One region of the Streptomyces sp. NPDC001816 genome, then DNA from elsewhere that is predicted to be linked to it. Evidence: riboswitches for the same ligand, from Rfam matches in the RefSeq annotation. Region 1 holds a riboswitch; the other holds the start of a gene.

Region 1 (15,316 bases):
AGGTGACCACGACGACGTCGCCGTCCCGGGCGATGCGCTGTGCGTCGTAGCCGGGCTGGCCGGCGTGGCCCATCTTGTACGCGCCGCCGTAGATCCACACCATGACCGGGCGGCCGGCGGACGGGTCCGGGCAGGGCGTCCACACGTTCACGGTCAGCCAGTCGTCACCAGTGGGGCCGGTCACCCCACCCCCCTGGACTCCCAAGTCCTGCGGAGGCGGGGGTCCGAAGGCGTACGCCTCCCGGGTGCCGTGCCAGGGCCGGGCCGGGCGCGGGGCCTGGAACCTGGCCTCGCCGACCGGGGGTTCTGCGAAGGGGATGCCACGGAAGACCGCCAGACCGTCCTCGTGGCGCCCGCGCACCGCGCCGCAGGCGGTGCGCACCACAGGTCCGGCGGTCTCCGCCGCCCGGGCACCGGACTCGCTCGTCGTCATGCTCGCTCCTCACTGGTCATCAGGGGAACGGACGGGAGCGATCACAAGTGCCCGGCGAACTCGGCTACTTCAGCCGAGGTCAGCCGAGGTCAGCTGAGGGTCTTCAGCGCGGCCGCATCGTACGGCTTCAGCTCGTCGAAGCGGTCCGCGAGCACCTTCGCCGCCCACTCCGGGTCCTGGAGCAGCGCACGGCCGACGGCGACCATGTCGAACTCGTCGGCCTCCAGGCGGTCGAGCAGGTTGTCGATGCCCTTGACCGGGGAGCCCTCGCCCTGGAAGGCCTTGATGAAGTCGCCGTCGAGGCCGACCGAGCCGACGCTGATGACCTGCTTGCCGGTGAGCTTCTTCGTCCAGCCCGCGAGGTTCAGGTCGGAGCCGTCGAACTCGGGCAGCCAGTAGCGGCGGGTGGAGGCGTGGAAGACGTCGACGCCGGCGGCGGCCAGCGGGGTGAGGATCGCCTCCAGCTCCTCGGGGGTCTCGGCGAGGCGGGCGCCGTAGTCCTGCTGCTTCCACTGCGAGTAGCGGAAGAGGATCGGGAACTCGGGGGAGACGGCCGCGCGGACCGCCGCGACGATCTCCGCCGAGAACTTGGTGCGGGCCACCGGGTCGCCGCCGTACGCGTCGGTGCGGCGGTTGGTGCCGGCCCACAGGAACTGGTCGAGGAGGTAGCCGTGGGCGCCGTGCAGCTCGACGCCGTCGAAGCCGATGCGCTCGGCGTCGGCGGCGGCCTGGGCGAACGCGGCGACGACGTCGTCCAGGTCCTGCTGGGTCATGGCCTTGCCGGTGGGCTCGGCACCCTCGGTGACCAGGCCGGACGGGCCGACCGCGGGGGCGTCCGCGAACGGCGGCTCGCCCTGCTTGCGGACCATGCCGATGTGCCACAGCTGAGGCACGATCGTCCCGCCCGCCGCGTGCACGTCCTCAGCGACCTTCGCCCAGCCGGCCAGCTGCTCCTCGCCGTGGAACCGGGGCACACGGTCGCTCTGCCCGGCCGACTCGTGCCCGACGTACGTCCCCTCGGTGACGATGAGACCGACACCGGCGGCGGCACGGCGCGCGTAGTACGACCGCACGTCCTCGCCGGGGATACCGCCCGGGGAGAACATGCGGGTCATCGGCGCCATCACGATCCGGTTGGGGACCGTGAGCCCGTTGAGGCTGATCGGGCGGGAGAGGATCTGGGCCGCGCGGGAGGCGGGAAGCGTCGTGTCGGTCACGTGGGGGCTCCTCGGGTGTTGCTCGGTCTGACCAGCTGGTATGTGCATGCGCATCGTTGCACCTCCTCAAAGAACCTCCTATGCAGTGCGGAACATTCCGATTCCGGCGCCGACTGCCATGTGATCCCGGCCACGCCCGCCGGTCGTCAGGGCAGCTTGGTCGCCGGGCGTGAGCGGGCGTCATGGTTCAGCCGCCGGACCTTTTCGCGCAGCACCTCGTCCGGCGCCACCTCCCCCAGCTCCTCGGGCGGACAGTCCCACTCCCGGCCGCCGCCGACGGGCCGAAGCTGCACATAACCTCCTACACGCGCCATGACCTCGCCGATCCGCCCGCTCCGAACGTCGACGGCGTACGTCCCGATCTCCCCGATCACGCATCCCCACCCGCCCGCCGCAGCGCCGACGCCAGCCGCGAGGCGACACCCAGGTTGCAGCGGCCCAGGTCGACGAGGGCGTAGGGGTGACCGTGAGCGCCGGTGACCGGGTCGATCCGCAGTGAGGGCAGGATGATCCCGACCTCGTGCAGGGCCGCACGCAGCCGCTCGACGGCTTCCGCCGCGGACCGGGCGGGCCGGTCGTCCGCCGTCATTTCCTTCGCATCCATTGCACCAATCCCTCCACGCTGGGTGTTCGTGTTCGCTACACAGCGTGGCCGACAGCGCTCTAACCTGGCCAGAGAGGGCGCCCCAACAACCTCTGCTGTCAGACCGGGAGTTGCCATGGCAGGACCTAAGGACCTCGATCCGTCGTCGTCGCCGCGCGCTTTGCTGGGTGCCGAGTTACGGCATGCTCGCGAGCGGAAGGGGCTGAGTCAGGAGCAGTTGGGCCAACGGCTGTTCGTGAGCGGGTCGTTCATCGGGCAGCTGGAGGCGGGGACTCGGCGGATGCAGCCGGAGTTCGCGCGGATGCTGGACGAAGTGCTGGAGACGGGTGGCTTCTTCACGCGGAATTGCAGGGCGGCAGCCACCTCGAAGTATCCGGCGCACTTCGTGGACGTGGCGGAGTCGGAGGCTCAGGCGACAGCGATCAGGCAGTACGCACCGCTCCTGATCCCCGGGCTGATCCAGACGGCCGCATACGCCTGGGCCGTGAACCGCGCGTACGACCCGACGACGCCGGAGGAGACCATCGAGGAGTGGACTGAAGGCCGGATGGAGCGGACCCGTCTACTGGACCACCCAACAAAGCCGATGTTGTGGGCGGTGCTTGACGAGGCGGCGTTGCGCCGGGAGATCGGTGGCCGGGCGGTGATGGCAGAGGCCCTGAGGCACATCGCCGGCCTGGCTCGCCGGAGCCGGATCATCTTGCAGGTGCTGCCCTTCAGCGCGGGTGGGCACGCGGCGTTGCAGGGCGCCATGAAGCTGATGGAGTTCGCGGATGCCCCTCCGCTGGTCTACTTCGAGGGGGTGCGCAACTCGCGGCTGGAGGACGACCCGGCAAGAGTCGCCCAACTGAGGTTCGTGTTCGATCTCCTCGTGGCCTCCGCGCTCTCGCAGGAGAAGTCTCTAGCTCTGGTAGAGGCGTTGGCGGAGGATTACACCCATGAGGAACATCCGTGACTACGACCTGAGCTGGCGCAAGTCGACGTACAGCGGCCCCGGCGGCGACGACTGCCTGGAAGTCGCCGACGGCCACCCCGCCCTCGTCCCCGTCCGCGACTCCAAGACCCCCCAAGGACCGAAGCTCTTCTTCAGCTCGGTCACCTGGGCTGCCTTCACCTCTTCTCTCAAGTGACCGTTGGGGCCGCCCGCTTCTTGGCCAGTGTCGTGCTTCCACGGCCCGACGGTCACTGACCAACTCCCGGGGCTCAAGCCTCGCACCCCCGCCCTGCGAGTTGACTTCACTACGCAGACTGACCGTATGCCGAAACCCCCACTGATCTCCGCGAGCGACGAGCTGGAGCGGTCCTCCGTCGTAGCGAACAACTCCATGAACCGGGAACGCGGGCTGACCGGAGTCAACAGCTACGCCCGCGAGTTGGGCTTCGATCCCGTTGCCCGGCTGGCCGGTCGTCCCGCTCCCTCCTGGCTGGACCTGTGCAGTGGTGAGGGCCGGGCGCTGCGGGAAGCGGCCGGTGTTCTGTCGGACGACGCCGTGCTCACCGCCGTAGACCTCGTGGGGCCGCTCGTGCCCGGGGCGCCGACGCCGCCTGTCCTAAGGGAGATCGTTGCCTCCGTTTCCTCTTGGGCGCCCTCACGGACGTACGACCTCATCACCTGCGTACACGGTCTGCATTACATCGGCGATCAGCTGGGGCTTGTCTGCCGGGCCGCCTCCTGGCTCTCTCCCGGCGGGCTGTTCATCGCCCACTTCGACCCCGACTCCGTCCGCTGGGTCGATGGCTCACCTGCCGGGCGGGCCGTTCTTTCCGTCCTCCGCGCCGCCGGGTTCCGTTACAGCTCCCGGCACCACCGCCTCACCCTCGATGGCGCCCGCGACATCCGACCGCCGTTCCGCTACGTCGGCGCCGATCCCTCCGCCGGGCCGAACTACACGGGTCAGCCCGCAGTGGGTTCCTATTACGTGGAGACCTGTGTTGGCTGAGCTTTGAAAACGCCCGAGGGCGGCACCCCCAGCCAGAAGCTGGAAGTGCCGCCCTCGGTCCGAAGGACAGGCGATCAACCGTCAGGTCGATCAGAAGTCCATGTCACCGCCCGGCATGCCGCCCGGAGCGGCCGCGGCGGCCTTCTCCGGCTTGTCGGCGATGACGGCCTCGGTGGTGAGGAACAGCGCGGCGATGGAGGCGGCGTTCTGCAGGGCAGAGCGGGTCACCTTCGCCGGGTCGATGATGCCCTCGGCGACCAGGTCGACGTACTCGCCGGTCGCGGCGTTCAGGCCGTGGCCCGGGGTCAGGTTGCGCACCTTCTCCACCACGACACCGCCCTCGAGGCCGGCGTTGACGGCGATCTGCTTCAGCGGGGCCTCCAGGGCCAGCTTCACAGCGGCGGCACCGGTGGCCTCGTCGCCGTCCAGCTCCAGCTTCTCGAAGACACCCGAGGTCTGCAGCAGGGCCACGCCACCACCGGCGACGATGCCCTCCTCGACGGCGGCCTTCGCGTTGCGGACGGCGTCCTCGATGCGGTGCTTGCGCTCCTTCAGCTCCACCTCGGTGGCGGCACCGGCCTTGATGACCGCGACACCGCCGGCGAGCTTCGCCAGGCGCTCCTGCAGCTTCTCGCGGTCGTAGTCGGAGTCGCTGTTCTCGATCTCGGCGCGGATCTGGTTGACCCGGCCGCCGACCTGCTCCGAGGAGCCGGCACCGTCGACGATGGTGGTCTCGTCCTTGGTGATGACGACCTTGCGGGCGCGGCCCAGGAGGTCCAGGGTCGCGTTCTCCAGCTTGAGGCCGACCTCCTCGGAGATGACCTCGCCGCCCGTGAGGATGGCGATGTCGCCGAGCATGGCCTTGCGGCGGTCACCGAAGCCCGGGGCCTTGACGGCGACGGACTTGAAGGTGCCACGGATCTTGTTGACGACCAGGGTCGACAGGGCCTCGCCCTCGACGTCCTCGGCGATGATCAGCAGCGGCTTGCCCGACTGCATGACCTTCTCCAGCAGCGGGAGCAGGTCCTTGACCGAGCCGATCTTGGAGTTGGCGATGAGGATGTACGGGTCCTCGAGCGACGCCTCCATGCGCTCCATGTCGGTCGCGAAGTAGGCGGAGATGTAGCCCTTGTCGAAGCGCATGCCCTCGGTGAGCTCGAGCTCCAGACCGAAGGTGTTGCTCTCCTCGACGGTGATGACGCCTTCCTTGCCGACCTTGTCCATGGCCTCGGCGATCAGCTCGCCGATCTGGGTGTCGGCGGCGGAGATGGACGCGGTGGAGGCGATCTGCTCCTTGGTCTCGACGTCCTTCGCCTGCTCCAGGAGAGCGGCGGAGACGGCCTCTACGGCCTTCTCGATACCGCGCTTGAGGGCCATCGGGTTGGCGCCGGCGGCGACGTTGCGGAGGCCTTCCTTGACCAGGGCCTGGGCCAGGACGGTCGCGGTCGTCGTGCCGTCACCGGCCACGTCGTCCGTCTTCTTGGCGACTTCCTTGACCAGCTCGGCGCCGATCTTCTCGAATGGGTCCTCGAGCTCGATCTCCTTGGCGATGGAGACACCATCGTTGGTGATCGTGGGGGCGCCCCACTTCTTCTCGAGGACGACGTTGCGACCCTTGGGGCCGAGCGTCACCTTGACGGCGTCCGCGAGCTGGTTCATGCCGCGCTCGAGGCCGCGCCGCGCCTCCTCGTCGAACGCGATGATCTTGGCCATGTGAAGTGGTCCCTCCAGGACTGGGGGTGATTCCTTCGGACCGCGCCCGCGCCCGCGACGGACGGCTCGCCGACCTGTGGTTCCTTGCCCCACCTGGCCTGCGGGCCTCACCGACCCGGTCCTTCTTTGTCACTCTCACCTTCAGAGTGCTAACGCCAATGATTAGCACTCGGCACCCCCGAGTGCAAGCGCCTCGGGGGTGCCGGGGGTGCGCTCAGCCGCGCGCGAACAGGGGGCGCCGGGCATGACGAAGGGCCCGCACCCCGGGAGGTGCGGGCCCTTCGACGATGTACAGAAGAACGTCGCTGTTCAGTCGACGCGTGCTTCAGCTGGTCGCCAGCCGGACCATGTCCGCCTGCGGGCCCTTCTGGCCCTGCGAGATCTCGAAGTCGACCCGCTGCCCCTCTTCCAGGGTGCGGTAACCGTCCATCTGGATCGCGCTGTAGTGGACGAAAACATCCGCACCACCGTCGACCGCGATGAAGCCGTACCCCTTCTCCGCGTTGAACCACTTGACGGTGCCCTGAGCCATGCCTAACTCCCCTATTACTGGCCCTTGCACAGATCCACACTTCGCGGACCCGGGTCAGACCTCACCCCCCATTGGTCGGGGGCGTGCGCCGGAACGCGTCGACCGCGGCTGAATGTATCTGTCCAACTGCCCTCTGCAACAGGTCAATCGGACGAGAAATCTGGACGAGCCCGATCCGGAATCTGCCGAGAATTCGTCCGAATTCAGGGCAAGTCGGGCTCCATAAAAGGCGCAAAAAGGCGCATACAGCCCGTGCACTTTGGCTGCTTCTCACCGGGCGTAACGCATGATTCCGGGGCCCTCGACCCGCAGACCCGGCACGCTTTCCCCAACTGTACCGCGCTCAATCACGCAGAATGGCCCCCTCCGCTTCTCTCACGGAGGAGGCCATTCGATGAACATTCAGTAACCGCGGTTACCGTAGGTAATGGTCGCTTTTGATCAGCCGCCGGCGACCGCGGGAATGATGGAGACACCGGCACCGTCCGGGGTCGCCGTCTCCAGCCCCTGCTCGAAGCGGACGTCGTCGTCGTTGACGTACACGTTGACGAAGCGGCGCAGCTTGCCCTGGTCGTCCAGAACGCGGGCCGCGATGCCCGTGTGGTTCTTCTCCAGGTCCTGGATGACCTCGGCGAGGGTCCCGCCCTCGGCGGCGACCTCGGCCCGGCCACCGGTGTAGGTGCGCAGGATGGTGGGGATGCGAACGGTCACGCTCATGCGAGGCCAGCCTCTCGGAAGGAGTCCAGGGTCGGACGGATGGTGGCGGTGAGACCCGTGCCGGCCACCGCGTCGAGGGTCTTGAGGCCGTCACCGGTGTTGAGGACGACCGTCGTCAGGGTCGGGTCCAGCACGCCGGCCTCGATCAGCTTCTTCGTCACGCCGACCGTCACACCGCCGGCGGTCTCCGCGAAGATGCCCTCGGTCCGGGCCAGCAGCTTGATCGCGTCCACGACCTGCTCGTCCGTCACATCCTCCACCGCGCCACCGGTACGGCGGGCGATGTCGAGGACGTACGGGCCGTCGGCCGGGTTGCCGATCGCCAGCGACTTGGCGATGGTGTTCGGCTTCTGCGGGCGGACCACGTCGTGACCGGCCTTGAAGGCGGTGGACACCGGCGAGCAGCCCTCGGCCTGCGCACCGAAGATCTTGTACGGCCTGTCCTCGACGAGCCCGAGCTTGATCAGCTCCTGCAGACCCTTGTCGACCTTCGTCAGCTGGGAGCCGGAGGCGATCGGGACCACGATCTGGTCCGGGAGCCGCCAGCCGAGCTGCTCGCAGACCTCGTACGCCAGGGTCTTCGAGCCCTCCGCGTAGTACGGCCGCAGGTTGACGTTGACGAAGCCCCAGCCCTCGCCGGCCGGGTCACCGATCAGCTCGGAGCAGAAGCGGTTCACATCGTCGTAGTTGCCCTCGATGCCGACCAGCTCGCCGCCGTAGACCGCGGCCATGACGACCTTGCCCTGCTCCAGGTCGTGCGGGATGAACACGCAGGAGCGCAGGCCCGCGCGGGCGGCGGCGGCGCCGACGGCACCGGCGAGGTTGCCGGTCGAGGAGCAGGAGAGCGTGGTGAAGCCGAAGGCGCGCGCGGCCTCCAGGGCCTGGGCCACCACCCGGTCCTTGAAGGAGTGCGTCGGGTTGCCGGAGTCGTCCTTCACATACAGCCCGCCGGTGACGCCCAGCTCGCGGGCCAGGTTGTCGGCCTTGACGAGCTTGGTCCAGCCCGGGTTGATGTTGGGCTTGTCGGCCACGTCGGCGGGGACGGGCAGCAGCGGCGCATAACGCCAGATGTTCGCCGGGCCGGACTCGATGCGCTTGCGCAGTTCTTCGGTGTCGTAGGCGGAGAAGTCGTAGGCGATCTCCAGCGGACCGAAACACTCCTCGCAGGCGAACACCGGTCCGAGGGGCACCCGGTGACCGCACTCGCGACAGCTCAGCGCCGCGGCGGGGCCGAGGTCTACGGTGGGATTGCTGGTGCTTGCAACTGTCTGCACAGCCATGGAGGCGAGGCCCTTTCTCCTCATCTTCCTCACGACGCATCTCGCCGTGAGACGGATTTGGCACCTTCCCTAGCCGGGAGCCTCGCTGGAGAACGAGAACCGACTGGAGGGTTGCCGGGGCTTCATCGGGCCGTTTCCCTCTGCCCCTCTGGATGAGCTGTATGTGGTTGTCAACGCTCGTTGACCCTGACATGCGATGGTCACCGGCGTTGTTCAAGACTGTAACCGAAGGCCAGGACAGTTGAGATAGTCGTCCGAACCGCGAGATGGATCACACGGTCACGCCATGTGATCAACGACAGTGAGGAGCCGCAGACCGTGCTGGAAGAAGTCGAGCGCTGGCTGGCCACCCGCTCCTGGTCCGTGACCGATCGTCCGCTCCACCGGATACTCGCCGCCAAGCAGCGCACCGGTCAGTCCGTCTCCGTCGTCCTGCCCGCGCTGAACGAGGAGGAGACGGTCGGCGACATCGTCGCGATCATCCGTCACGACCTCATGCAGCAGGTCCCCCTGGTCGACGAGATCGTCGTCGTCGACTCCGGGTCCACCGACCGCACCTCCGAGGTGGCCGCCTCGGCGGGCGCCCGGGTCGTCCACCGCGACGAGATCCTCCCGCGCATCCCGGCCGTCCCCGGCAAGGGCGAGGTGCTGTGGCGCTCGCTGCTGGTTACCAGCGGCGACATCATCTGTTTCATCGACGCCGACCTGAAGGAGTTCTCCTCCGACTTCGTCTCCGGCATCGTCGGCCCGCTGCTCACCGAACCGGGCGTCGACCTGGTCAAGGCGATGTACGACCGCCCGCTCCGCGGCGCAGCCGGACAGGGCGGCCGGGTCACCGAACTCATGGCCCGTCCGCTGCTGAACATGCACTGGCCGCAGCTGGCCGGTTTCGTGCAGCCGCTGGGCGGCGAGTACGCGGCCCGCCGCTCGCTGCTCGAACAGCTCCCCTTCCCCGTCGGCTACGGCGTCGAGCTGGGCATGCTGGTCGACGCCCTGCACCTGGTGGGCCTGGACGCCCTCGCCCAGGTCGACGTCGGCGTGCGCAAGCACCGCCACCAGGACGGCCAGGCACTGGGCCGGATGGCCGCGGCGATCTACCGCACGGCCCAGCTCAGGCTCGCCCGCGGACACCTCGTCCGGCCGTCCCTCACCCAGTTCGAGCGGGGCGAGGACGGGTTCGAGCCGCGCACCTACTCGGTGGACACCGAGGAACGGCCGCCGATGGCGGAGATCGCGGAGTACGCGGCGCGCCGGGTGGCGTGAGGGTCGCACGAGAACGGCTGTATACAGCCCCCTTCCGGGGCTGACCGTACGTTTGAGCGTTTCCGGGCCGGGCTAGGTTGAGGACCATGGCTTCCGCGCACGCTGCTGATGTGCTGGTCGCGTCCAACCGCGGCCCGGTTTCGTACGAGGTGCACGAGGACGGCTCGCTGCTCGCCAAGCGGGGCGGCGGCGGGCTGGTCTCGGGGCTGTCGGCCATCGGGCCGAACCACAATGCGGTGTGGGTGTGCGCCGCGCTGGGCGGCGGCGACCGCGAGGCGGTACGGCGCGCGGACGGCGGGCTGCTGCCGGCCGAGGAGACCGGCGGGCAGCGGGTGCGGATGCTCGACATCGACGCAACCGTGTTCACCGACGCGTACAACGGCATCGCCAACTCGGTGCTGTGGTTCGTCCACCACATGCTGTACCAGACCCCGCTGGAGCCGGTCTTCGACGCGGAGTTCCGGCAGCAGTGGGCGTCGTACGAGGCGTACAACCGTGCCTTCGCCGAGGCGCTGGCCGAGGAGGCGGCGGACGGCGCCGCGGTGCTCATCCAGGACTACCACCTGGCCCTCGCCCCCCGGATGCTCCGCCGGCTCCGCCCCGACCTGCGCATCGGCCACTTCTCGCACACCCCGTGGGCCCCGCCGGACTACTTCCGCCTGCTGCCCGACGACATCGCGGCCGAGCTGCTGACCGGCATCCTGGGCGCGGACCGGGCCGCGTTCCTGACCCGGCGGTGGGCGGACGCGTTCACCGACTGCTGTCATGCGGTGCTGGGCCCCGGCATCCCGTCCGGGACCCGGATCGGTGTGCACGGGCTCGGCGCGGACGCGGACTTCCTGCGTGAGCGGGCGCACCGGACGGACGTGGACGAGCGGATGGCCAGGCTGCGGGAGGAGATCGGCGAGGGGCGCCGGACGATCGTCCGGGTGGACCGCACCGAGCTGTCCAAGAACATCGTGCGCGGCCTGCTGGCGTACCGGCAGCTGCTGGAGGACCACCCCGAGTGGCGCGAACGGGTGGTTCATCTCGCCTTCGCCTACCCGTCCCGGCAGGACCTCGGCGTCTACCGGGAGTACACGGCCGAGGTGCAGCGGGTGGCGGAGACGATCAACTCGGTATATGGGACTCCGGGTTGGACGCCGGTCGTGCTGCACGTCAAGGACGACTTCGCCCGCTCCCTGGCCGCGTACCGGCTCGCGGACGTGGCGTTGGTCAACCCGATCCGGGACGGCATGAACCTGGTCGCCAAGGAGGTGCCGGTCGTCTCCGACGAGGGGTGCGCGCTGGTGCTGTCGCGGGAGGCGGGGGCGTACGAGGAGCTGGGCGAGGACGCGATCGTGGTGAACCCGTACGACATCGGGGGCACGGCGAGCGCGTTGCACGAGGCGCTGAGCCTGCCGGCGGGTGAGCGGGCGGAGCGGTCCAAGAGGCTGGCTGCTGCAGCTACTGCGTTGCCTCCGGCTCAGTGGTTCCTGGATCAGCTTGGTGCACTTGAGCGGTGATTTCCGGGCACCCGGCACGGCGCTGATCACGCCATGTGTGCTGCCAGTGCCCGCAGCAGTGCTACGACTCCCGCCGGGCCGTCCACCACCACGTCCGCCCGTTCCGCCAGTTCCGTGACCTCGGTGCTGCCGCTGCAGACCAGGAGGCCGGGGATGCCGTCGGAGCGGAGTTTGTCGACGGCCGCGTAGGCGGGGAGGTCGCCGAGGTCGTCGCCGGCGTAGAGGACGGACTGGGCGCCGGTGGCGCGGATGTGCTCCAGGAGGGCGACGCCCTTGTCCATGCCCGGCGGGCGGAGTTCGAGGACCAGCCGGCCGGGCTCGACGATCAGGCCGTGCCGGGTGGCGAGGTCGGCGAGGGGGTCGCGCAGGGCCTCGAACGCGGCCTGCGGGTCGTCGGCGCGGCGGGTGTGGACGGCGACGGCGCGCCCCTTCTCCTCGATCCAGGTGCCGTGGCCGGCGCCGACGCGGTCCAGGAGGCCCGGCAGCTCGGCGCGGACCGCGGCCACGCCGGGGTGGGGTGGGGGTGCGGTGACCGTGTTCGTCGCGGCGTCCCAGCGTTCGGCGCCGTAGTGGCCGAGGACGACGAGGTGTTCCAGGCCGGGAGTGCCCCCGAAGCCGCCGTGCTGGACCGCCACCTCGGCGGGTCTGCCGGTGACCACGGCCACCGAGGCGACCTTGGGGGCGAGGGTGGCCAGTGCGGGGACGGCGTCGGGGTGGGCTCGGGCCTGCTCGGGGTCTTCGACGATGGGGGCCAGGGTGCCGTCGAAGTCCAGGCCGATCACTGCGGTGCGGGGCCTTTCGAGCAGCGCGGCAAGTCCATCCCGGCCGGCCTGGGTCACCGGGGTCGGCAGAAGGTCCATACGGCGACAGTATCCAGAGCGGACCGTGGTCACTCCTGGCAGCAGAACCTCAGCGTTCGGAGCGGCGAGCCTCGCGGACCCGGCGGAGGCGGTTCACCGTCACCGGGTCCAGGGACAGGGCCCGCTCGTCGTCCAGGAGGGCGTTGAGGAGTTGGTAGTAGCGGACCGGGGGCAGGCCCAGTTCCTCGCGGATGGCTCGTTCCTTTGCGCCGGGGCCGGGGAAGGTCCGGCGCTCCAGCGCGAGAATGGCCTTTTCGCGGGTGCCCAGTTCCATGGGGCCACCGTAGTGCCGGGCAGTGACAGCCGGGTCAGTTCATGTCGCTGCTGTCCGCCTCGGTCGCCGTCGCCTGGAGGCGGCTCAGGACTCCGGCGGGGCTGCCGCCGGGGGTGACCGCCTGGCCGATCTCCTTCTTCACGGACGCGCTGACCGCTGCCCAGGAGGTCTTGCCGACGGGGTACAGCTCGGAGATCGGGAGCTGGTCGAGGAAGGGGCGCAGGTCCTTGTCGGGGGCGGAGTCCGACTCGGTCATGGTGTTGGACGCGGAGCCCGTGACCGGGAGGAGTCCGTACTCGCGGGAGAAGGCCAGGACGTTCTTCTCCTTGTAGGCGAAGTCCAGGAAGTCGCCTATCTGCTCGGCGTGCCCGTGCTGCTTGAAGCCCATCATCCAGTCGGCGACACCCATCGCGGCCTTGGCCTTGCCGGTGCGGCCCGGCATCGGGACCATGCCGAACTGCACACCCTTCTTGGCGGCCTGCTGGATCAGCGTGGGGTGCCCGTTGAGCATGCCGACCTGCCCGTCGGCGAAGGCGGCGAAGGCGTCCGCGCGGTTGAGCTTGCCGGGGGCGACCGGACCGGTCAGGCCCTTGCCGACCAGGTCGTCCTTGAGCCAGGTGAACGTCTCGACGTTCTGCGCCGAGTCGATGGTGTAGGTGCCGACGTCGTCGGTGTAGCCGGCACCGCCGCCCAGCAGCCACTGCATGGTCTCGGCCTGCGCCTCCTCGGAGCCGAGCGGCAGCGCGTAGGGGTACTTCACCCCCTTGTCCTTGAGGGCCTGCGCGTCGGCGGCCAGCTCGCTCCAGGTGGTGGGCGGGGTGATGCCGGCCTTGGCGAAGAGGGTCTTGTTGTAGAAGAGCACCCGGGTGGACGCGGCGAACGGGATGCCGTACTGCACGTGCTTCCACTCGCCCGCGTCGGAGAGCTGGGAGAGGAAGTCGGCCTGGGTGCGGATGGAGAGCAGGTCGGAGACCTGGTAGAGCTTGCCCGCGGCCGCGTAGTCGGCGTAGGCGCCGATCTGGGCCAGGTCGGGAGCGTCCCCGGCGTCGACCATCTCCTTGACCTTGCGGTCGACGTCGTTCCAGGAGTAGACGCTGACCTGGACCTTCACACCGGAGTGCTGGGACTCGTACGCCTTGACAAGGTTGTCCCAGTACTTCTTCGAGCTGTTGGCGGCCGAGTCGCCGTAGTCGGCCGCGACCAGTCTGAGGGTCACGTCGGAGGAGCCCGTACTCCCGCAGCCGCCGAGGACCGCCGTCATGCCCAGTGCGGACACCACCGCGATCGTTCCTGCCGTACGCCGACGCACCCTCAAAACCCCAACCCTGCTGTCTGACCGTTCAATATGTGGACACGTAAGGTCTACACCACGTGAGTGGACTAGACCTCTTGTGGGTCCGCGGGCCACACTGTCCCCCGTGAGACATGTCATCGCCCTGGACGTGGGCGGTACCGGGATGAAGGCGGCCCTCGTCGGAGACGACGGCGCTCTGCTGCACCGCGCCCGCCGCGCGACCGGCCGCGAGCGCGGGCCCGACGCGGTGGTCGGGACCATCCTCGACTTCGCCGCGGAGCTACGCGCGTACGGCGTGGAGCACTACGGCGAACCGGCCGCCGCGGCCGGCCTCGCGGTCCCCGGCATCGTCGACGAGGAGCACGGCGTCGCCGTCTACGCGGCCAACCTCGGCTGGCGGGACGTACCCCTGCGCGCCCTGCTCGCCGACCGGCTCGGCGTACCCGTGGCACTCGGCCACGACGTGCGCACCGGCGGGCTCGCCGAGGGCCGGATCGGCGCGGGCAAGGGTGCCGACCGGTTCCTGTTCGTGCCGCTGGGCACCGGCATCGCCGGCGCCATCGGCGTCGACGGGCGGGTGGAGGCGGGCGCGCACGGCTTCGCCGGCGAGATCGGCCATGTCGTCGTACGGCCCGGCGGGACCCCGTGCCCCTGCGGGCAGCGCGGCTGCCTGGAGCGGTACGCCTCCGCGTCCGCCGTCAGCGAGGCGTGGGCGGCGGTCTGCGGGGACCCGGAAGCGGACGCGTCCGACTGTGCGAAGGCCGTCGCGTCCGGTGACCCGAACGCTGTCCGGGTCTGGCAGGAGGCGGTGGACGCGCTGGCCGACGGGCTGGTCACCGCGCTCACCCTGCTGGACCCGCGCACGCTGATCATCGGTGGCGGCCTGGCCGAGGCGGGGGAAGTGTTGTTCCAACCGCTGCGGGACGCCGTCCGGCGACGGGTCACCTTCCAGAAACTCCCGTCCATCGTCCCCGCCGCCCTCGGCGACACGGCCGGCTGCCTGGGCGCGGGACTTCTCGCCCGGGATCTCCTCAACCACACCGACCCTACGGAGGTAACCCCCTGATGGCAGCCGACCCAGGGGCGCGGGACGCCTCGACATGCGGCTCCGCCGCGTGGGCGCGATCAGCCCCCACCGGCCCGCAGGTGCTCACCGGCGCGAAGGTGGTCCTCCCCACCGGAACCGTGGAGAGCGGGCAGGTGGCAGTCGACGGCCGGCACATCACCGGTACGGCCCCGGCGAACGCTCAGGTGCTCGACGTGACCGACCACTGGGTAGTCCCCGGCTTCGTCGACATCCACAACCACGGCGGTGGCGGAGCCTCCTTCTCGGGCACGGTGGACGACGTGCTGAAGGCCATCCGCACGCACCGCCTGCACGGCACGACCACGCTGGTCGCCTCCACCGTCACCGACGAGATGGATCTGCTGGTGCAGCAGGCGGGGCTGCTGAGCGAGCTGGCCGAGCAGGGCGACATCGCGGGTATCCACTTCGAGGGGCCGTTCATCTCGCCGTGCCGCAAGGGCGCGCACTCCGAGGAGCTGCTGCGCGACCCGGACCCCTCCGAGGTGCGCAAGCTGATCGACGCGGGGCGCGGCAAGGCGAAGATGGTCACCCTCGCCACCGAGCTGCCGGGCGGCATCGACTCCGTACGGCTGCTCGCGGAGCACGGTGTGATCGCGG
Region 2 (15,316 bases), on a different contig from region 1:
GACGAGCAGCACGGCGTCCGGCTCGGCGGCGAGGATCCGGGGCATGGCCTGGATCAGGGTGTCCTGGCCCTTGCGCGGCACCAGCCGGGAGACGCACACGACCACCGGCCGGTCGGTGAGCCCGAGCCGCGCCCGGACCTCGTCGCCGCCCGAGCCGGGGTGGAAGGTCTTCTCGTCGACGCCGGGCGGCAGCTGCACCATCCGCCGGGCCGCGTCCGGGGTCAGCGCGGTCGCTATCCGGGAACGGGTGTACTCGCCGAGGTAGGTGATCGTGTCCGTGGAGTCCCCGATCCGGCGCAGCAGCTGCCGGGCGGCGGGCAGCTGGGCCCAGCCGGCCTCGTGCCCGTGGGTGGTGGCCACCAGCCGCTCGGCGCCGGCCCTGCGCAGCGCGGGCGCCATCAGACCGAGCGGCGCGGCCGCCCCGAACCAGACCGAGGTGCAGCCGTGCTCCCGCAGCAGCGAAACGGCCCGCCGGGTCGCGCCGGGCGTGGGCAGCAGCATGGTCGTACGGTCGCGTACGACGGTGAAGGGCTGCTCGGCGTCGAAGGCGGCCGTGGCCTCGACGCCCTCGCGACCGCGCTTCCAGGTGGAGGCGTACACGACCAGCCGTCCGGGCTCCAGCCGGAGGGCCATGTTGTGCAGGAAGGCCTGGATGCCGCCCGGCCGGGGCGGAAAGTCGTTGGTCACGATCAGCGTCTTGTGCATCGTCGCCGACCCTACCGGGCGCGCTTCGTGGCACACGCACAGGTGGGCAGGGAATCATGGGGCCGGACCGGGGTCGGTGTACGAACAGGGGTGCGGGTGAGCGGGAAGATAGCGGGACTGCTGGCGACCTGGTGCGCCACCCGGCTGGTGCTACTGCTCTTCGTCTTCGGGGTCTACGTCTTCCCGGGCCCCGACGTGACCACCGACGTGTCGGTGATCTACCAGGGCTGGTACGAGGTGCTGCGCCAAGGAACGTTTCCGCTGGCCGACGTGACCTGGCAGTACCCGCCGGCCGCCGCGCTCGCGATCCTCTCCCCCGCCGCCCTGCCGTTCCTGAGCTACCCGCACGCCTTCTTCGTACTGGTGTGCCTGGCCGACCTGGCCGTGCTGGCCCTGCTGCTGCACGCGGGCCGGCGGCCCGGCCGCTCACTGCGCGGGGTGTGGACCTGGGTGGTGGGCGTGCCCCTGCTCGGCCCGACGGTGTACGCCCGCTACGACCTGATGGTGACCGCGGTGGCCGTCGCGGCCCTGCTCGCGGGGGTCCGGCATCCCCGGGTGATGGGGGCGCTGGTGGGTTTCGGGGCGCTGCTGAAGGTGTGGCCGGCGCTGCTGCTGGTCGGCGCCACCCGGCTGCGGGCGTGGGCGTCGGCCGCGGTGACCGCGTGCGGTGTCGCGACGGCGTTCGCGGTGTCCATGCCGGGCGCCTTCGCCTTCCTCACCTTCCAGCGGGACCGGGGCACGGAGGTGGAGTCGCTGGGCAGCCTGGTCTTCCATGTGGCCCGGCACCACGGCTGGCAGGGGCAGGTGCTGCTGAACTACGGGTCGATCGAGTTCGTCGGCCCGTACGTCGGGCTGGTCAGCAACGTCGCGATGGCGCTGAGCGGGGCGGCGATCGGCTGGCTGGTGCTGTGGCGGCGGCGGGCGTCCCGGTTCGAGGCGCACACGCTCGCGGACGCGGCCCTGACGGCGGTGCTGCTGTTCACGGTCACCAGCCGGGTGATCAGCCCGCAGTACCTGGTGTGGCTGATCGGCCTGGCCGCCGTGTGCCTGTGCTTCCGGGCGAGCCGCATGGGCGCGCCCGCCCTGATGGTCCTCGCCGCGACCTTGCTGACGGTCCTGGAGTTCCCGATCGGCTTCGTGCACGTGGTCGTGAGCGACACGTACGGCATCACGCTGCTCGTCCTGCGCAACGGCCTGCTCGTCGTCGCCACGCTCATGGCGGCCCGCCGGCTGTGGCGCGCCACGGTCCCCACGGCCACCGAGACCCCACCGGCCCCTCAGCCGACTCCCGCGAAGGAGACCTCGGCCTCCTGACGGCGGGCCCGCCGGAACAGCACCGCCACCGCCCCGCACTGCACGGCCATCGCGAGCGCCAGGGCCAGGCCGACGCCGGGCAGGCCGAGCCCGGAGAGGGCGTACGCCAGGGGCAGTTGGACGGCGGTGCCGAGCAGGGTGGCCCGGAGCAGCTCCGGAGCTCCCCCACTGCCCTCGAAGACCCCGCCGAGCGCGATGAAGCAGGCCATCAGCAGCAGGTAGGGGCCGACGCAGCGCAGGAACAGCACACCCTGGTGGGCGACCTCGGGCCCGGCGCCGAAAGCGGCCATGATCCAGGGGGCGGTGGCGCCGAACAGGGCGGCGGCGCCCAGGCCGAGGCCCCCGGACACGAGCATCGCCTGCCGGCCTATGTCCCGGCGCGCGTCCTGCCCCGCGCCCCGGGTGTGCGCGGTGTGGATGGCGGCGGCCTGCCGTACCGAGTAGAAGGCCATGGTGGCGACGTACATGACCTTGTAAGCGATCGAGTAGGCGGCCACCGCCGTCACCCCGAGCCGCGCCACGATCGCCACCAGCACCAGGGCCCCGCCCTGCCGCACGGTGAAGTCGGCGGACATGGGCAGGCCGGTGGTCAGGGTGCGGCGCAGGGGGGCGGGTACCGGCTCGGCGGCAGGGGTGCCGCCCGCCGTTCGCAGCAGCGCGTTGCGGCCGAGCGCGCGCAGTCCCGCCGCGAGGGCCACGCAGCGGCACAGCACGGTCGAGGCCGCGGCGCCCCGGACACCGTAGAGATGGATCAGGACCGGGTCGCAGAGCAGGATCAGCCCGTTGGACAGCAGGGCGAGCCGCATCGGGGTACGCGTGTCGCCGGCGCCCTTGAGAAGGCCGTCGACCAGTTGCTGGGCGAAGAAGACGGCCATGCCCGGCAGGGAGATCGCGTAGTAGGCGGTGGCGAGGTGCAGGGCCGCCGGGTCACCGCCGCCGAGGACCAGGCGGGCCAATGGCTCGCGCAACAGGAACCCGCCGACCACGACCACCGGGGTCACCAGAGCGCACAGCGCCCGGCCGCCGTGCACCGCGGCCCGCAGGGCGGCGGGATCGCGAGCCCCCCTGGCGTGGGCGACGAGAACGGTCGTACCGGAGGCGAAGACCAGCGCGATGCCGAGCAGCACGTTCTCGGTGTTGGTCGCGACGGCGACGGCGGCCACGGCACCGCCGCCGAGCCGGGAGACCCAGACGGTGTTGATGATCCCGGAGGCGACCGAGGCGAGGAGCGAGAGGTAGACAGGGTGGGCGAGCGAGACGAGTTGCCTGCGGTGTGCGTTCACAAGGAGCCCCCTCTTATCGAGCTACCTCGTTTAGAGGTAGCTCGATAAGAGCTAGCATGGGTCCCACGTCCACTGCAAGGAGGATTTCGCGTGCTGGAGCTGTCGATCCTGGGGTTCCTCGCCGACGAACCCCTGCACGGCTACGAGCTGAAGGAGCGCATCAAGGCGCTGAGCGGGCATGTCCGGCCGGTCAGCGACGGCGCCCTCTACCCGGCCATCAACCGGCTGGTCGCCGCGGGCAAGCTCGACCAGCGCACCGAGGAGGGCGCGAGCGCCGCCCCGCGCCGGGTGCTGTCCCTGACCGGGAAGGGCCGCGCGGACCTGCTGGAGCGGCTGCGCACCCCCAAGCAGGCCGAAATCACCGACCAGGTCCGCTTCAACACCGTCCTCGCCTTCCTGCGGCACCTGGACGACCCGGCCGAGCAGGCCGCGGTGCTGCGCCGGCGCCTGGACTTCCTGGAGGCCCCGGCGAGCTTCTTCTACCGGGACGGGGAGCCGGTCCGCGCGGAGGAGGCGGGTGACCTGTTCCGGCAGGGCATGCTGCGGGTCGCCCGGGCCACCGGCACGGCCGAGCGGGAGTGGCTGCGCGAGGCGATCGAGGTGCTGGGGCAGGTCCCAGGTCAGCGCAGCTGAGCGCGCACGTACTGGCGCCACTCGGCGGTGAACGCCTTGGGCGTGGTCCCGAGCACCTTCTTCAGCGCCTCCTCGACCGCGCCCGCCCGCGTCCGGTGGGCGCCGACGGCCCGGTAGAAGGCGCCGAGCCGGTCCTCGCCCCAGTGGTCGGCGATCATCCGGCAGGCGAGCCAGCCGCTCTCGTAGGACTGGGCGAGGCGGGCGGGGTCGGTGCTGAAGCCGAAGTCCTTGTCGGCGGGGAGACTCGCGGGCACCTTGCCGTCCTGGACCGCGCGGGCCAGTTCCGGTGCGGCCTCGGTGGGGGTGCGGCCGGTGCCGAGGTAGCCGATCCAGTCGGCGTACCCCTCGGAGAGCCACAGCGGGGTGGCGGCGTCGGTGTGCGCGCGGGTGGCCACATGGGTGGTCTCGTGGGTGAGCACGACCTGCTTGCCGACGCTGCCCAGCATCGCGTACGCCTCCGGGTTGACGACCACCCGGTCCGCGGGCGCCCTGCCCGCGCCGCCCACCTCGCCGGTGGTGACGGCGGCGATGCCCCGGTAGCCGGCGGCGGGCGAGCCGAGCAGCCCCGCCATGCCCTCCAGCGTGCGCGGGACGAGGACGACGACCCGGCGGGTCCAGTCCGTGCCCCACGCGCGGGAGACGGCCGGGACCGCGCGGTCGGCGAGCCTCGCGTAGGCGCGCAGGTCGCCGGCGCTCTGACCGGCCCCGAGGACCAGGCTGTGCGCGCCCTTGACGGCGGTCACCCTGCCCTGGTCCCACAGCTGCTCCCCGGCCTTCCGCGCGGGCTTGTCGGCGGTGACGTACCACTTGCCCTCGGCGGTGCGGCTGAGCGCGAGGGTGCGGCGGACGCTGACCGGGGCCCGGTCGTAGCCGGCGATCCGGTAGCGCAGCTCGGCGTCGGCGGTGGCGCCCGGGCCGTCACCGTGCACGGCGGTCACCCGGTAGGCCCAGGCGGCCAGCGGGAGCGCGCGCAGGCGGACGAACGCGGTCCGGGTGCCCGTCCTGCCGTACGCCGTCTCGTCGTGCCCGAGCAGGGCCGCGGAGCGCCGGTCGAGCACCTGCTGCACCTCGGCCGTGGCCGGGTCGGCCGCCATCCGGCCGCCGCATCCGGCGAGGGGCGCCGCGAGCAGCAGACAGAGCCCCGCCGCCGCGGCGCGCCACACCCTTCTACGACCAGCCATTTCCCGATCGTACGGTGCGCGGCGGGAGGTCAGGGACGGGTGACCGAGGAGACGGGCATCATGCCGACCGGGTCGTAGCGCACCGGCGCGCCCGGGTAGGGGGCGTGGATGACCTGGCCGTTGCCGACGTACATCGCCACATGGCTGGCGTCGGAGCGGTAGACGACCAGGTCGCCGGGGCGCGCCTGGGAGAGCGGGATCTGCCGGCCGGCGTACCGCTGCTCCTGGGAGGTGCGCGGCAGATGGATGCCGGCGTGCCCGTACGACCACTGCATCAGGCCCGAGCAGTCGAAGCCGGAGGGGCCGGTCGCGCCCCACACGTAGGGGCGGCCGAGGGCGGAGCGGGCGGCGGCGACGGCGGCCGCCGCGCGGGCGTCGGGGGCGACGGCGCCGGACAGGTCGACGCGGTCGGAGCCGTCGGAGCGGGAGGCCCGGTCGTAGGCGGCGCGTTCGGCGGCGGGCAGGGAGTTGATCAGCTGCTGGGCCCTGGCGAGCTTCTTCTCCACGGTCCGCTTGTGCGTGGCGACCGCCCTGCGGCTCTGCTCCAGCGCGGCGAGCTTCCCGGCGGCCTCGGCGCGCTCCTGGGCCAGCTCGCGCATCGCCGCGCTCAACTCGCGCAGCCGGCCCGCCTGCTGGGCGCCGATGCGGTCGAGGGTGGCCGCCTTGTCCAGGTAGTCGTCGGGGTCGTCGGAGAAGAGCAGGGCGACGGCCGGGTCGATGCCGCCGGCGCGGTACTGGGCGCCGGCCAGCGAACCGAGCCGCTCGCGCAGGGTGTTGATGCGCTGCTGCTGCCGGGCGATGTGGTCCTGGTCGTCCCGGACCTCCCGGCGCAGCACGTCGGCCCGCTCGTCGGCCTTGTCGTAGGCCTGGGTCGCCCTCTCGACCTCCTCGTAGAGGCGGTCCACCTCGGCACGGGTGTCCCCGTGCGGCGCTGCTTGGGCGGGTACGGCGCCGAGCGTGGCGGCCGCGGCCGACAACACGCACAGGGCGACGCCGGCGCCCCGGTTGAACCCGGACAGTGCAAGGCGGCGATGGGACCCCACGGCAGTCCTTCTGCTGGCGGACAGAGACAGCTTCCCCGGCGCCGGGGACGGGGAGGCCCCTGCGCCGGGGAATCGCGGCAGACAGTAGCCGTGCGGAAGGACCGCGCCGAACGGCGTCGAGCGGCGCACACACGCGACGCCCCGCCCTGACGCAGGTCATGGGCGGGGCGTGGAGTCAGTCTCGGTTCATCGGATTCGCCCGTTCGGGCGCCACCGAGTCAGCGTCGCGCGGGTGAATCAGATCCGGACGCCGAACTCGAACGTCATGTTGCTCATCGCCTCGTAGCGCACCACCGCGCCGGTGTGCGGAGCGTGCAGCACTTGGCCGTTGCCCGCATACAGGCCGACGTGGTGGAAGTCGCCGTAGAAGATGACGAGGTCGCCGACCTTGAGCTGGCTTTGGTCGTAGATGCGCGTGCCGGCGTTGGCCTGCGCCTCGGAGGTGCGCGGAATCGAGACGCCGGCCTGGGCGTAGGCCCAGGAGGTCAGGCCCGAGCAGTCGAACGAGGAGGGGCCGGAGGCGCCGTAGACGTACGGCGAGCCGATCTTGCTCTGGGCGGCGGAGAAGGCGGCCGAGGCGCGGTCGGAGGCGGGCGGGGCGTCGCCGAGGTCCACCCGCTCGGTGGAGGAGCGGTTGGCGCGCGCCTGCTCGGCGGCGAGCGCGGCCTTCTCCTTGGCGGTCAGGGTGTTGAGCAGCTTCTGGGCCTCGGCGAGCTTGCCCTGGACTTCCTTCTTCTTGTTGCCCAGCTCGGTGCGGGTGGCGGCGAGGTCCTTGAGCTTGTCGGTGGCCTCGGCCCGCTCCTGGGCGAGTTCGCGCTGTTTGTCCTGAATCTTCTTCAGGGCCTCGACCTGCTGGCTGCTCAACTGGTCGAGCGTGGAGGCCTTGTCGAGGAAGTCGTCCGGGTTGGAGGACAGGAAGAGCTGGACCGAGGAATCTATGCCACCGGAGCGGTACTGGGCGGTCGCCAGCGAACCCAGGCCGTCGCGGAGCTTGTTCAGCTCCTGCTGGCCGCGGGCCACGTTGTCCTGGATGGTGGAGATTTCCTTCTGCAGCTTCTGCTGCTTCTCCTTGGCCCCGTTGTACTTCTCGGTGGCCTGCTCCGCCTGCTCGTAGAGCTTGTCGACCTTCGCCTTGACCTCGTCCTTGCCGAGCTTCTCGCTCGGGGCGGCATTGGCGGCGTTCGCGCTGAGCGCGACGGCAGCGGCGGCTGCGGTGGTCAGCACGGTGACACGCGTGCGACTCGGCTGCTTGGGTCGACGATGGGACGCCACGGAGGACGAACTCCTTCTTGTGAGTGATCACCCGTTCGGAGGTTCGAGCCCAGACCCTAGTGACCCAGCTGTGATCAGTTCAAATCCTCGCGGCAAAAAACCCTGTGACGCAATGCATTCTTTGCACATAACTCACATGCAGTGAGGCGTGATTGACCCTACGTGGCGTGAGAGTCGGGCCAATTCGGGCATTGCGTATGCGTGTCGGACCTTCAGGACAGTCGCTTCAGAAGTACCGCAGAGGCGACGGGACGGGCACCGGCCCTGGCGACCCCGTCGGCCACCTCCCGGTCGGTCGAGGCGACGATGACCGGACGGCCCGGCGGCTCCGCGCGCACCAGCTGGCGGATCAGCTCGTCGGCCGTGACGCCCGGCTTGGAGAACAGCACCCGCACCCCGCGCGGCGGCGCGAGCAGCACCGGCGCGGCCAGTTCGGCACCGTCGAAGACACAGGTCACCTCGGCACCGGTCTGCGCGGCGAGCGCCGAGAGCTGCCCCAGGAGCCGCAGCCGCTGCTTCTCCAGCGGCATCTGCGGATAACCGGTCTTGGTGACGTTGTAGCCGTCGACGACCAGATGGGCCTGCGGCAGCGCGAGCAGCTGGTCCAGGATCGCCGGGTCGTTCTCGGACAGGGCCCGGGCCGCGATGTCCTTCGGGGTCATACGTCCCGGTTCGACCGCGTCCACGGTCTCGGCCGGGCGCACGGAGACCGGAGGCAGCGCGAGTTCGCGCCGCAGCCCCTGGGTGGCGTCCAGCAGGGTGTCGAGCAGCAGCCGTACCCGCATGTCCTCGACGCTGCGCCCCTCGCGGGCCGCCCGGCGGGTGGCCTCCAGCGCGGCCTCGGCCTCGCCCAGGCGGGCCTTGAGCCGGCGGGACTCGCTCTCGGCGACCGACAGCTGTGCCTGCCCCTCGGCGCGTACGGCCTCGATCTCGCCCTGGACCTTGCGCAGCGCGGCCTCGCCGCGCTTGACGTCGCTGAGCGCGGCACGGAGCTTGCGGTGCAGCGACTCCGCTTCCTTCTTCGCCGACTCCAGTTCGGTGCGCAGCCGTTCGGTCTCGGTCCGGGTCTGCGTCCGGGCCTCGGCCAGCTCCTCGCGCAGCCGCTCCAGCTCGGCCCGGCTCTCCTCGTCGGCCCGCTCGGCGTCCGCGCGCTGGGCCTCCTCGCCGGCCGCGGTGACCAGCTTCACCCAGCCCGCCGGGCGCAGTACATAGGCCGCGGCCGCCACGTCGAGCGGGTCCGCGGCCGGGGGCGGCGAGCCGGAGTCCAGGGCGCCGGACAGCTCCGGCTGCGCCTCTCTGAACTTCTCCCCGATCCGCTGCCTGAAGAGCGGATCGGTCTCCAGCGCGGCCGCCATCGCGTTCCCGGCGAACTTGGCCCGCCGGTTCGGGGCGAACCGGGCGTACTGCCGCAATTGGGCGGGCAGTTCCGCGACGGTCAGGCCGCCGAACCCGTCCGCGACGATCTGCACGACCCGTCGGCGCACGCCGTCGGGCAGCGGACGGTCAAGCACCTCAGCGGTGCCGTCGCCCGGCCCCCCGCCTGCGGTCTCCACCATCCGTCACACCCCAATACCTGTACGGGGCCCGCTCCGCTCAGGAGCCGGCGCCCGGCCTGTCCACGAGTTCCACCTGGTCCACCGCGTTGCACCAGCGACAGCGGACCGAGTCGATGGTCTCACTGACCACCTCGCGTTCCTCGACCGTCGGCTCACCGGCGAGGTCGAGGTGGACGTACTCGACGACCTTCGACGAGCGGGTCACATCGAAGCGGGTGAGGTTGCCACAGAGGGTGCAGCGCCATCGCGTCGTGGCGGTCGGCAGGGGAACCGTCATCGTGACTGTTCGCTTCCTTCTCGGGTCGGTCCGCGCCGCTCCTCGACGCGTGTGGCTCGTAACCCTACGGCCTGGCGGGTACTCACCGCCCGTCCGTCCGGGGCGGCGAGGCGGTCTGTCAGGTTGCGTCCCCTTACGTCATGCTCTGTAGTCATGATCAACGCCTGGAGCACGACGGCCGGCCGCACACTCAGGGCGCTCCGGGACACCCCCGCGCCGATGACGCACGCCCTCATCGCCGTGTGCTCCCTGATCTTCGTCCTCGGACCGGCCTCCGGGCTCACTCCGGCGTACGGCTCCGCGGACGCGCTGCCGGCCGCGCAACGCGCGTACTTCCGGCACTGGGGCGTGGTCCCGGCGGACCTGTTCGAGGAGCCCGTCCGGGAGGCCCTGACCCCGGTCACCGCGCTGTTCGTGCACGGCAGCTGGGTGCATCTGCTCGGCAACATGCTCTTCCTCTTCGTCTTCGGGATGATGACCGAGGAACGAATGGGCCGGGTGGAGTTCACCCTGTTCTACGTCTGCTGCGGCTACCTGGCCCTGCTGGGCTACGCGGCCGCCAACGCCACCTCCGAGCAGTCGCTGGTGGGCGCGTCCGGGGCGATCTCGGCGGTCCTCGGCGCGTTCCTCTATCTGTTTCCCCGCGCCCGTGTCACCAGTCTGCTCCCCTTCCTGTTCTTCCTGCCGATGCGCTTCCCGGCCTGGGTGGTGCTGCCCTTCTGGGCAGCGCTGCAGTGGCTGGCGGCGGGGCGCTCCGGTGAGGGGCCCGGGGTGGCCTACCTCGCGCACCTGGTCGGCTTCGGGGTCGGGTTCGGTTACGCGTGGGTGCGGTACCGGAAAAAGGAGGGCCCGAAGGGCGGCTTTGGAAGGGTGGCGGTGGGAGACGGGCGGGCGACTAAAGTGAAGTGCGCACCGGCTCCGGCACCCGAGGGAGAGAACCCGTCGTGATCACCGCGATCGTCCTGATCAAGACCAGCGTGGACCGGATCCCCGAGATCGCGGAGCAGATCGCTTCGCTGGATTCGGTGAGCGAGGTCTTCTCCGTCACCGGTACGTACGACCTGATCGCCATGGTGCGGGTGCGGCAGCACGAGGATCTGGCCGACGTGATCCCGGGGCGGATCAGCAAGATCCCCGGGGTCGAGGCCACGGACACGCACGTCGCCTTCCGTACGTACTCGCAGCACGACCTCGAGGCGGCCTTCTCGATCGGCTTGGACAACTGATCGGCTGAAGACCGCCCCACCAGGCGTTCAGAGACTCACACCGCCGGGACGCAGCGGCCTTCCTCCGTGCGGTACGTCCACTTCGCGCCCTCGGTCACCAGTTCCTTCACCGCCGTGACGAAGCGCTCCACGTGCTCGTCGGGGGTGCCCGCGCCGAAGCTCACGCGGATCGCGTTCAGGGACTTCTCGCCCGGCGTGGCCTCGGGGGCGCCGCACTCGCCCTGGGCCTGGGGGTCGGAGCCGAGGAGGGTGCGGACCAGGGGGTGGGCGCAGAACAGGCCGTCGCGGACGCCGATGCCGTACTCGGCGGAGAGGGCGGCGGCGAAGTGGGAGCTGTTCCAGCCGTCCACGACGAAGCTGATCACGCCGACCCGCGGGGCGTCGTCCCCGAAGAGGGAGAGAACCCGGACCTCGGGCACTTCGGCCAGGCCGGCCCGCACCTTCGCGATCAGGTGCTGCTCGCGGGCGACCAGCGTGTCGAAGCCGGCCTCCGTCAGGGCCTTGCAGGCGGAGGCGATGGAGTAGGCGCCGATGACGTTCGGGGAGCCGGCCTCGTGGCGGGCGGCGCTCTCGTGCCACTCCACGGCCACTCCCCCGTCCTCGCGCCGGGTCACCTTGCGGCTGGCGCCGCCGCCCGCGAGGTACGGCTCGGCCGCGACCAGCCAGTCGGCGCGGCCGGCCAGGACGCCGGAGCCGAAGGGGGCGTACAGCTTGTGGCCGGAGAAGGCGACCCAGTCGACGTCGAGGTCCTGGACCGACACGGGGTGGTGCGGGGCCAGCTGGGCGGCGTCCAGGACGATCCGGGCACCGTGCGCGTGGGCCGCGGCGGCCAGCTCGCGCACCGGCCACAGCTCGCCGGTGACGTTGGAGGCACCGGTGACGCAGACCAGGGCCGGGCCGTAAGGGTCGCGGTCGGCGAGGGCCCGCTCCAGGGTCTCGACGGCCTGCCGCGGGGTGCGCGGGGCGTTGAGGTAGGTGACGCGGGCGTCCCGCCAGGGCAGCAGGGAGGCGTGGTGCTCGGTCTCGAAGACGAAGACCTGGCAGTCGGCGGGCAGCGCTGCGGCGAGGAGGTTCAGGGAGTCCGTGGTCGAGCGGGTGAAGACCACCTGGTCGGCCGCGCGGCAGTCGAGGAACTCGGCGACCGTCCTGCGGGCGTTCTCGAACAGGTCGGTGGAGAGCTGGGAAAGGTAGCCGGCGCCGCGGTGGACGCTGCCGTAGTACGGCGCGTAGGCCGCCACGTCGTCCCAGACGCGCTGGAGGGCGGGGGCGCTGGCCGCGTAGTCGAGCGCCGCGTAGGTGACTTCGCCGCCGGTCACGAGCGGGACGGTGACATCACGGCCCAGAACAGGCAGAGCCCCCGAAATGTCACGGCAAACGGACTGGTCGGCGGCAGCGGTGAAGACGGACATGGCGAGCTCCTGTGAGAGGCAAGGCGGAACCACGTGAGCGCGTACGGCTCGAACGTGGGGAAGGTGAAAGGGGTACGCGGAGGCGGGGCTCTACGCCCTATCGCATTCGCTTGCTCACAGAAGGCTCCCTCGACGACCAGGACCCCTGGTGTGCGAGGGGTCCGCGCTTGCCGCAGACCTCACTGCCTGCGGCCTGGTCTTCACCCGGGGCACCCCGCCACGGACGGAGGGTTGCCGGACAGTCGGCCGGGGCCTCATGACTGTCACTCATGACCTGTTCAGGAACGTAGCCGAGCTGATCGCCGCCGCGCAACTTCTGTCCGGATCCCGGGACACCCGCTACGACGGCGATCAGCCGCCCGCTACTTGTTGCTGGCCGCCACCCACCGCTCCAGCGTCCGCTTCGCCTCGCCCGAGTCGATCGACACGGCCGCCTTGGCCATGCCGGCGCGAAGCTGCTCGGCGAGGGGGGCCTCGGTCGGGTCGAGGGCCACCAGGGCGGCCGCCGAGTTCAGCAGGACCGCGTCCCGGACCGGGCCCTGCTCGCCGTCCAGCAGGCGGCGGGCGACCTCCGCGTTGTACGACGCGTCGGCGCCGCGCAGGGCCTCCACGGGGACGAGGTCGATGCCGACGTCCCGCGGGTCGAAGCTCTCCTCCGTGACCTTGCCGTCCCGGACCACCCACACCCGGGAGGTGGACGTGGTCGTCAGCTCGTCCAGGCCGTCGTCGCCCCGGAAGACCAGGGCGGAGTTGCCGCGCTCGGCGAGGACCCCGGCCACGATCGGCGCCATCCGGGGGTCGGCGACACCGACCGCCTGGGCGCGCACCCTGGCCGGGTTGGTGAGCGGGCCGAGCACGTTGAAGGTCGTACGGATCCCCAACTGGCCGCGGGCCGCGGCGGCATGACGCAGCGCCGGGTGGAACTTCACCGCGAAGCAGATGGTGATGCCGGCCTCTTCGGCGACCTCGGCGACCCGCTTCGGGGTCAGGTTCAGGTTGATCCCGAGCTTCTCCAGGACGTCGGAGGACCCGGAGGCGGAGGACGCGGCGCGGTTGCCGTGCTTGACGACCTTCGCTCCGGTGCCGGCGACGACGATCGACGACATCGTGGAGATGTTCACCGTCTTGGCGCCGTCACCGCCGGTGCCGACGATGTCGACGGCCGGCCCGGGTACCTCGATCACGTTGGCGTGCTCGTACATGGTCCGCACGAGTCCGGTGATCTCCTCCACCGTCTCGCCCTTGGACCGCAGGGCCACCAGGAACCCGGCGATCTGCGCGTCGGTCGCCTCGCCGCTCATGATCAGGTCCATCGCCCAGGCCGTGTCGTCGGCGGACAGGTCCCGGCCGTCCAGCAGCCCGTTCAGCAGGGCGGGCCAGGAACGGCCCGCCGCGGTGTCGCCTCCAGCGGGGGTCACAGCGCTCATGGCCGCTCCTGGGTGTCTAGAAGAACAGTGTGGTCCCACCCTATCCAGCGCGGGACACGGCGAAGGGCCCCGTCCGCGTTGCGGACGGGGCCCTCGGCGTGGCGTGGCGACGCGGGGATCAGTGGTGGCCGTGGCCGCTCGTGATCTCCTTGTACTCCTCGACGGTCGGCTTCGGGATCTGGTTGTCCTCGCCGTAGTAGGCGTTGCTGAGCTTGGCGCGCAGCTTCTCGGACTTCTTCACCTTGCGCTCGACACCGTTCTCGTCGACCGTCGGGCCGATCTCGGCCGGCTCGTACTGGTGGTGAGCCGTGAGGGTGTGCAGCTGCTCCTGGCTGAGCGGCTCGTGCACCTCGATGAACTCACCGTGCGGCAGGCGCTTGATGATGCCGGTCTCGCGACCGTGCAGCACCTTGTCGCGGTCGCGGCGCTGCAGGCCGAGGCAGATCCGCTTGGTGAGGATGAACGCGATGACCGGTCCGGCGAAGAAGGAGATCCGGACGAACCAGGTCACGGCGTTGATCGACAGGCTGAAGTGGGTGGCGATGAGGTCGTTGCCACCACCGACCAGGCCGACCATGTACACGGTGATCCAGGCGACACCGAACGCGGTACGCGTCGGGGCGTTGCGCGGGCGGTCCAGGATGTGGTGCTCGCTCTTGTCGCCGGTGACCCAGGACTCGATGAACGGGTAGACCGCGATCACGCCCAGGACCAGGCCGAAGAGCACCAGCGGGATGAACACGCCCAGGACGAGCGTGTGACCCCAGAAGTTGATCTCCCAGCCCGGCATGTAGCGGACCAGACCCTCGGCGAAGCCCATGTACCAGTCGGGCTGGGCGCCGGTGGACACCTGGTCGGGGCGGTAGGGGCCCATGGCCCAGATCGGGTTGATCTGGGTCACCGCGGCGATGGCCGCGATCACACCGAAGACCAGGAAGAAGAAGCCTCCGGCCTTGGCCATGTACACCGGCAGCAGCGGCATGCCGACGACGTTCTTGTTCGTCTTTCCGGGACCCGCGAACTGCGTGTGCTTGTGGTAGAAGACCAGGATCAGGTGGCCCACCATCAGGCCGAGCATGATGCCCGGCAGCAGCAGGATGTGGATCGAGTAGAACCGGGCGACGAAGTCGTGACCGGGGAACTCGCCGCCGAAGAGGAAGAACGAGATGTAGGTGCCGACGATCGGCATCGACAGGATCGCGCCCTCGGTGAAGCGGACACCGGTGCCGGAGAGCAGGTCGTCCGGGAGCGAGTAACCGGTGAAGCCGGTGAACATGCCCAGGACGAACAGCAGGAAGCCGAACAGCCAGTTGATCTCACGCGGCTTGCGGAACGCGCCGGTGAAGAACACGCGCATCATGTGCACGAACATGCCGGCGAGGAAGATCAGCGCGGCCCAGTGGTGGATCTGCCGGATGAGCAGACCACCGCGCACGTCGAAGGAGATGTGCAGGGTCGAGTTGAACGCCTCGGACATCAGCTGTCCCTGGAGCGGGACGTAGCTGCCGTGGTACTCCACCTCGTTCATCGACGGGTGGAAGAACAGCGTCAGGTAGACACCGGTCAGGATGATGATGAGGAAGCTGTACATGCAGACTTCGCCCAACATGAACGACCAGTGGTCGGGGAAGATCTTGCGCATGTTGGACTTGGCCAGGGAGTAGATCCCGAGCCGTCCGTCGGCCCAGTCGGCGACGCGCTCGCCGGCGGGCGCCTTGCCGCGTCGCTCGTTGTTCGCGTTGGTGCTCATCCGCGCTCCCAGAATGCAGGACCGACGGGCTCTTCGAAGTCGCCGAGCGCCTCGAGGTAACCCTCGTCGTTCACGCCGATGCGGAGCTGCGGCAGGGCGTGACCGGCGGGGCCGAAGATCACTCGGGCACCGTCGGAGAGGTCGAAGGTGGACTGGTGGCACGGGCACAGCACGTGGTGCGTCTGCTGCTCGTACAGGGAGATCGGGCAACCCACGTGGGTGCAGATCTTCGAGAACGCG

What was found. A riboswitch is a leader RNA that binds a small molecule or an ion and turns the genes downstream of it on or off. The one in region 1 is predicted to bind S-adenosylmethionine.
Region 2: it holds a riboswitch for S-adenosylmethionine, as region 1 does, so the genes downstream of both, ACFYZZ_RS33060 (aminotransferase class V-fold PLP-dependent enzyme) here and thrC (threonine synthase) in region 1, are expected to answer to the same signal.

The regions. Positions count from the first base shown of each region.
Region 1 covers NZ_JBIATY010000004.1:519,451-534,766, forward strand. Annotated here, with positions in the region: gene ACFYZZ_RS17900 (carboxylesterase/lipase family protein) at 1-433, opposite strand, end outside; gene ACFYZZ_RS17905 (NADH:flavin oxidoreductase) at 523-1,650, opposite strand; gene ACFYZZ_RS17910 (hypothetical protein) at 1,797-1,943, opposite strand; gene ACFYZZ_RS17915 (hypothetical protein) at 2,021-2,254, opposite strand; gene ACFYZZ_RS17920 (Scr1 family TA system antitoxin-like transcriptional regulator) at 2,370-3,209, shown strand; gene ACFYZZ_RS17925 (DUF397 domain-containing protein) at 3,193-3,384, shown strand; gene ACFYZZ_RS17930 (class I SAM-dependent methyltransferase) at 3,511-4,194, shown strand; gene groL (chaperonin GroEL) at 4,285-5,907, opposite strand; gene ACFYZZ_RS17940 (cold-shock protein) at 6,233-6,439, opposite strand; gene ACFYZZ_RS17945 (MoaD/ThiS family protein) at 6,881-7,156, opposite strand; gene thrC (threonine synthase) at 7,153-8,436, opposite strand; SAM riboswitch class I at 8,454-8,595, opposite strand; gene ACFYZZ_RS17955 (glucosyl-3-phosphoglycerate synthase) at 8,755-9,699, shown strand; gene ACFYZZ_RS17960 (trehalose-6-phosphate synthase) at 9,786-11,204, shown strand; gene otsB (trehalose-phosphatase) at 11,231-12,064, opposite strand; gene ACFYZZ_RS17970 (DUF3263 domain-containing protein) at 12,114-12,338, opposite strand; gene ACFYZZ_RS17975 (extracellular solute-binding protein) at 12,373-13,617, opposite strand; gene ACFYZZ_RS17980 (ROK family protein) at 13,757-14,698, shown strand; gene nagA (N-acetylglucosamine-6-phosphate deacetylase) at 14,779-15,316, shown strand, end outside.
Region 2 covers NZ_JBIATY010000011.1:151,658-166,973, forward strand. Annotated here, with positions in the region: gene ACFYZZ_RS33005 (glycosyltransferase family 4 protein) at 1-705, opposite strand, end outside; gene ACFYZZ_RS33010 (glycosyltransferase 87 family protein) at 802-2,019, shown strand; gene ACFYZZ_RS33015 (MATE family efflux transporter) at 1,983-3,302, opposite strand; gene ACFYZZ_RS33020 (PadR family transcriptional regulator) at 3,393-3,935, shown strand; gene ACFYZZ_RS33025 (hypothetical protein) at 3,923-5,116, opposite strand; gene ACFYZZ_RS33030 (NlpC/P60 family protein) at 5,146-6,159, opposite strand; gene ACFYZZ_RS33035 (NlpC/P60 family protein) at 6,397-7,431, opposite strand; gene ACFYZZ_RS33040 (NYN domain-containing protein) at 7,644-8,987, opposite strand; gene ACFYZZ_RS33045 (hypothetical protein) at 9,025-9,264, opposite strand; gene ACFYZZ_RS33050 (rhomboid family intramembrane serine protease) at 9,418-10,212, shown strand; gene ACFYZZ_RS33055 (Lrp/AsnC family transcriptional regulator) at 10,209-10,490, shown strand; gene ACFYZZ_RS33060 (aminotransferase class V-fold PLP-dependent enzyme) at 10,526-11,899, opposite strand; SAM riboswitch class IV at 12,058-12,174, opposite strand; gene trpD (anthranilate phosphoribosyltransferase) at 12,262-13,326, opposite strand; gene ACFYZZ_RS33070 (cytochrome bc complex cytochrome b subunit) at 13,445-15,076, opposite strand; gene ACFYZZ_RS33075 (Rieske 2Fe-2S domain-containing protein) at 15,073-15,316, opposite strand, start outside.